Regions from separate parts of the Terrabacter sp. Soil810 genome, predicted to be linked through region 1. Evidence: predicted binding sites of a transcription regulator. Region 1 holds the regulator's gene; the other holds the start of a gene.
What was found. Region 1 encodes LexA, which represses DNA repair genes until DNA is damaged. Its sites were predicted from a motif close to TCGAACANNTGTTCGA; they were not measured.
Positions count from the first base shown of each region.

Region 1 (3,193 bases):
GGCCGCCGGGAATCGCCCCGCCCAGGGGCCGCAGCTCCTCAGCGATCCCGAGCCGCCGCACCCGCTCCAACACCTCAGCGATCGAGGTGGCGTCATCGCGCAGTGCGGCGGTATCGACGTCGTAGCGCATCCCGTGCTCCCTTCCCGAGGGCCACCACGCTAGGTCGGGCCCGTGGGACCGCGAGCGCATCATCCACAGGGGTGCGGGCAGGCGGCGCGACCCGGGCGCCCTTGCCCCACAACGACGACCGGCACAGCAGAACGCCGCACCCCCTCCTCAGGGGTGCGGCGTCCGGGGCAGGAACGGCGGGGTCGAAGCGCCGCTACCGCCAGCCGCTGAAGGTGGAGCCAACGCGGCGGATCGGGTGGGGTCGGGCCGGGCGCAGCCGAGCACACGGCATACGTCATCGGCCGGCCCCGGGAGGGCTCGGGTCAGCGACCCGGGATGACGAGCTGTTGACCGGAGTGGATCGCGGTGGTGCTGAGTCCGTTGGCGATCTGCAGCTCGACGACGCCCTCGGACGTGGTCAGCTCGGGCAGCTCGCGGGCCGCGATGCCCGAGAGCGTCTGTCCCGAGCGGACCGTGATGGTGCGCGGCTCCCCCGTGGCCGACGCGAGCTGGCCGGCCAGGCCGACGCCGAGGACGGACACGACCGCTGCGACGAGGAGGGCCACGACGAGGCGACCGAACCGCGTCAACCGCATCGGCGGTTGGGTGGCGCGGGCCGTCCGGGCCGCCCGTGCTGCGTCGGGGCCGGTGGGGACCAGGACGAGGCGGGGCCGACCGGTCGCCTGCGACCGCGCGGGCTCCTCGGTGTGCGGCTGACGAACGACCTCGAGGACGATGGCGCTCATGGTGACCTCCCCTTGCTCCTGAACCGGCGAACACATGTTCGATAGAACGTCTGTACGAGTTGTAGCACGTATGTTCGATGAAGTCGAGACACGCATCGAACAGGTGTTTGGCAACTGTGTTCGAACTGCGTAGTCTTTCCTCACACCACAGACCTCACCAGCCACCACTGACACTGGCCCCACACCCGGCGTCACGAAGCGGCCTGACGAGCCGACGAAGGGGACACCATGGGCGTGACCGAGCTTCCCGATCGCGAGACCGGAGACGGTCTGACCGTCCGCCAGCGGCGGGTGCTCGAGGTCATCCGCAACTCCGTCGACCGTCGCGGCTACCCGCCGAGCATGCGCGAGATCGGCGACGCCGTCGGGCTCGCCAGCCCGTCGAGCGTCTCGCACCAGCTCAACGCGCTCGTCGCCAAGGGCTACCTGCGCCGCGACCCCAACCGGCCGCGGGCCCTCGAGGTCGTCTCCCCCGACGCCAAGGCCGAGGAGCTCGGCTACCGCGGCGGCGACGCCACCACACCGCGTCCGCGCGGCGACCACTACGACACCGAGACCGACTCGGGTGACGCCCGGCCCGAAGCGTCCTACGTCCCGGTGCTCGGCCAGATCGCCGCCGGTGTGCCGATCACCGCCGAGGAGGTCGTCGAGGACGTCTTCCCCCTGCCCAAGCAGCTCGTCGGCGAAGGCGACCTCTTCCTGCTCAAGGTGACCGGTGACTCGATGGTCGAGGCCGCCATCTGCGACGGCGACTGGGTCGTCGTGCGCCAGCAGCAGCACGCCGAGAACGGCGACGTGGTGGCCGCCATGCTCGACAACGAGGCGACGGTCAAGACGTTCAAGCGCACCGACGGTCACGTGTGGCTCATGCCGCACAACGCCGACTTCTCCCCCATCGACGGCGACCACGCGACGATCCTCGGCAAGGTCACGGCCGTCCTGCGCCGCATCTGACCCCTCCCCGCAGCCACCGACGACGTATGCCGTCGGCGCCCGTGTGCGCCGGCGGCATACGTCGTCCGGGAGGCGTATCGGACCGGGCGGCGACAGACTCTGACCCGTGAGTCCTGCGAAGGAGACCGCCATGGCACCCGGCCGTACCCGAGACGTCGTCTTCACCTACCGTTACCTCCGGGGAGCGATGATCGCGCTGCTCCTCATGCTGCTGCTCTCCGTCGGCTACCAGTGGTGGTGGGAGACCGACCACTCGTGCTGGCTCGGCTCGATCAGCGCCTACTACTACACGCCCGCGAGGACCGTCTTCGTCGGCTCGCTGTGCGCGCTCGGCGCGAGCCTCATCGCCTACAAGGGCCACTCACCCGAGGAGGACGTGCTGCTCAACTTCTCGGGCTTCATGGCCTTCGTCGTCGCCATGGTCCCGACGGTGCCTGACGGCCGGTGCGGTCCGAACGCGTACACCCAGAGCCCGGCCGAGATCGCCGCGGCCGTGCGCAACAACATCTGGTCGCTCGTCGTCGTCGCAGTCGTCGCGGCGGTCGTGGCCGCCTGGCTCAAGCGGGGCGCGCTGACCCGCGACCCCTCCGAGCGGCCCACGGTCCGCTCGGTGGTCGTCTCGGTGGTCTGCGGTCTCGTGCTGCTCGCAGAGCTGACCCTCTTCCTCGCGCTGCGCGACCGCTTCATCGCGCTGAGCCACGGCATCGCCGCGGGCACCATGGTGGCCGGGGTCATCGCCGTCATGGTCTTCAGCGCGCTGCGCGCCGAGGAGCGTCACCAGGGTGCGACCGGCGGCGGCGCGGCGCGGGGGATCGCCTACAAGCGCATCTACATCGCCATCGCGGTCGCGTTGGCCCTCGCTCTCGCGGTGACCGTGCTGGCGGCCCTCACGGTGAGCGGCTTCGACCACCTCATCCTCATCGCCGAGGTCATCATCATCGTGCTCTTCGCCACCTACTGGGGCGTGCAGACCAAGGAGCTGTGGGACCTGCGAGACGCCGAGGGTGCCGAGGCACGATCGGCCCGTTCGGTGGCCGAGTAGCCCTCAGGACAGGGGCGGTTCGTCGCCGAGCGCACCGAGCCACCACGTGCCGGAGTCGCCGTACTCAGCGGCCTCCGGCGGCGTCAGCGTCGCGGTGACCCGCAGCCACGACTCGGCACGCCCGAGCCGACCGAGCCGCAGCGCCGCCGGCAGGGCCGACCGGAGCGAGGTGACGGGGACGACGTCGCCCCAGACCTCGAGCGCCGCGTCGGCAACCCGTCTCAGCCGGGGGTCGTCGGGGGCTGCCTCGAACCGGTGGAGCAGCACGTTGAGCGGGACGAAGAGCGCGGACAGGGGGTGGGCGAGCACGGCGTCGCCGAAGTCGAAGAAGCGCATGCCACC
Region 1 covers NZ_LMSW01000012.1:285,089-288,281, reverse strand. The annotation lists gene ASG96_RS16195 (hypothetical protein) at 1-130, opposite strand, end outside; gene ASG96_RS16190 (LysM peptidoglycan-binding domain-containing protein) at 433-855, opposite strand; gene lexA (transcriptional repressor LexA) at 1,084-1,809, shown strand; gene ASG96_RS16180 (hypothetical protein) at 1,940-2,851, shown strand; gene ASG96_RS16175 (phosphotransferase) at 2,855-3,193, opposite strand, start outside.

Region 2 (3,193 bases), on a different contig from region 1:
GCGCGCCGCCGGCGGAGAGTCGCTCGTGGGCCGGGAGTGGACCGTCGAGGTCGGCCCCGTCGCCCACGGCGGTCACTGCGTGGCCCGGCACGAGGGGCAGGTCGTCTTCGTCCGCCACACGCTGCCCGGCGAGCGCGTCGTCGCGCGCGTCACCGAGGGGCGCGTCGGTGACAGCTTCGTCCGCGCCGATGCTGTCGACGTGCTCGAAGCAGCGCCCGGACGCGTCGAGGCCCCGTGCCCTTATGCCGTCCCGGGAGGCTGCGGCGGCTGCGACTTCCAGCACGCGTCGCTCGACACGCAGCGGGCGCTCAAGTCGGCCGTCGTGCGCGAGCAGTTCGCGCGCGTTGCCGGTCTCGACGTCGACGTCGACGTCCAACCGGTGCCCGGCGACGAGGCGGGCCTGCGGTGGCGCACCCGCGTCGAGTTCGCTGTCGACGGAGCCGGGAGGGCCGGGTTGCGCGGCCACCGGTCGCGTGACGTCGTGCCCGTCGACGACTGCCTGATCGCCACCCGCAGGGTCATCGACTCCGGGGTGCTCGACACCCAGTGGCCCGACCTCGAGTCGGTCGACGTCGTCGATGCCGTGCACCCCGAGGAGCCCGTGCTCGTCCCGCTGCCCGCGCCAGAGGGAGGGGGCGGCGGCGGTCTCGTCGGCGAGCTCGCTCGCGACGGGGACTGGGAGGGCGAGTACGTCGTCGCCGCGCGGGGCTTCTGGCAGGTGCACCCGGGTGCGGCCTCGACGTTCCTGACCCGCGTGACGACGCTGCTCGGGGCCGAGCCAGGCGACCGCGTCCTCGACCTCTACGCCGGGTCGGGACTGTTCACGATGCGCCTCGCTGAGCTCGTCGCGCCCGACGGCGTCGTCCTCGGCGTCGAGGGCGACCGCCGAGCCGTCGAGAACGGGTCGGCCAACACCGAGCACCTCGACAACGTCGAGTGGCGTGCCAACCGCGTCGACCGGGAGCTGCGCTGGCTCGTCGGACAGGACGTCACCGCCGACCTCGTGGTGCTCGACCCTCCCCGCACCGGCGCCGGCAAGGACGTCATGGGGCTGCTCGCGCAGATGGGCCCGCGCCGCGTCGTCTACGTCGCCTGCGACCCGTCGGCCCTGGCCCGAGACGTCAAGGCGGCCGGCACCCATGGCTACGACCTGGTCTCGCTCGAGGCCTGGGACGCCTTCCCGATGACCCACCACGTCGAGTGCATCGCCGTGCTGGAGCCACGAGGCGAGTCGACGCGACCTCAGGCCTGACGGCCGGGCGGTCCCCGCCCTGGGCGGGCTCCTCCTCCTCGTCGACGGGTCATCGGCGTGGTCCGTGGGCGCCACACGCTCACGGGCGAGCCGGTGTCAGGGGCGCCGCTCCATGCGGTGCTCGGGGGGCTCGTCGGGGGGCCAGTCGTCCGGGACGCCCATGTCGACGAATCCAGCCCGTTCATAGGACTTCCTCGCGGGCGTGTTGTCGCTGCGGACCATCAGGTAGGTCGTCCTGCCCTGAGCCGCCGCCCAGTCCGCGACCGCGTCGATGAGCCGGCCGGCGACACCCGTGCCTCGTGCAGCGGGGGCCACCCACATCGAGATGAGCTCGACCCACGCCTCGCCGACAGGTTGTCCGCTGACGACACCGAGATCTGTCGTCGCTTCGTGCGCCAGGAGCGTCAAGGGAACCAGGGTCAGGCGGGACTGCCAGCGCTCGGGCGGGGCGTCGACCCAGTCGGCATGTCGCGAACCGAAGGCCGCTGGAGACTCGGACAGCGAGGCCAGCCGCACCCTACGGAACCTCTCCCAGTCGGCGGGTCCGATCCGTGTGATGTCCACCTGGCGAACCTAGCAAGAGCCCTGCGGGGCCAGACGTCCGGAACCGGGCCTGGGTGGCCGTCGGTGCGCGTCTGCCACGACAGTGACTGTCGGTGGCTCGTACCAGTGTTCGATCATGGAGTTGGGGGGCGCCATCGAGAGCAGCGAGGTCGCTGGCGTGCTTGCGTTCCTCACCCAGATCCCTGCCGATGTCTTCGATGCGCTGGCGCCGGTCGCGCAGGCAGCCGTCGTGTGTCGCGTGGTGCCGGAGCGCCTGCGCACCCTCGACACGGCGAGCGCCGAGGCGGTCCTTGCCGTCGCGCAACGCGCGATGAACGTCCTCAGCGCCGTCCAGGACCTGGCCCTGGCCGCCTGCGTGCGCCGTGAGGAGCTCGATCTCGCAGACCTCGACGGGGACTGGGCCGACGGGTCCGAGTACCGCCCGTCGTCGGTGAAGATCGTCGCCTCCAGCGTCGCGCCCATCCTGCGTTCGACCCCCCGTGGCGCCGAGTCGCGGGTCTCGGATGCCCTCTGCCTCGTCGAGGACCTCCCGCGCACTCTGGCGTCCGCGCTCGACGGGCGGCTCACCCCGCGGCAGACCGGCGTCCTGGTGGACCGGGCCGGACTCGTCGCGGTCGATGGCCGCCCGGCCTTCGACGCCGTCGTCGTCGAGGGAGGCGGGGTGGAGTCGTTGACACCCGCTCGGCTCCGACGAGAGTGCGAGCGTGCCGCCATGGCGATCGACCCGGCGGCCGTTCATCGTCGATCGGAGCACGGTCTGCGTGACCGCTTCGTCCGGGTGGAGCCGGGACTCGACCCGGGTACGACGTGGTGGAAGGCCTCGCTGCCCGCGCGGGACTCGATGCAGGCGTGGGGTGCCGTCGACGAGCTGGCTCACGAGTACGTGCGCGCTGATCCTGCCCGTTCGATCGACCAGGCCCGGGCGGACGCCTTCCTCGACCTGCTGCTGGGCAGCGCTCAGGTGTCCACGACCGTCGAGCTGGTCGTGCCCACCTTCACCGACCCCGCGATGGACGATCAGCGCAGCGCTCCGCCCCAAGGTCATGGCCATGCTGTCCCAGACACCGCTTGCGCAGACCCTCCCTCCTCCATGCCGCTGGCTGACCTGCGTCCCGGCGCCCCGTCTCGTCAGCAGGGTCCGCCGTATGGCCCCAACCTGCCGGCATCGGTCGACGCCTGTTCCGACGACCTGGGACTCATCGCGGGTCCCCGGCTCGCGTCGGAGCACGCGATCGGGTCCGAGCTCTTCGAGCGCGAGAGACGATGGCGACCGCCGAACGTCGGCGTCCGACATCCACGGTTCGGCTGGATGCTCTCGGCGGTGCTGGCAGAGGTTCTGTCCGACCCTGATGTCGTGCTGCGCGTGACTCGAGCAGA
Region 2 covers NZ_LMSW01000011.1:1,338,769-1,341,961, forward strand. The annotation lists gene ASG96_RS12110 (class I SAM-dependent RNA methyltransferase) at 1-1,252, shown strand, start outside; gene ASG96_RS12115 (N-acetyltransferase) at 1,349-1,816, opposite strand; gene ASG96_RS12120 (HNH endonuclease signature motif containing protein) at 1,932-3,193, shown strand, end outside.
Region 2: the regulator LexA is predicted to act here: its motif matches at 1,914-1,929, upstream of ASG96_RS12120 (HNH endonuclease signature motif containing protein).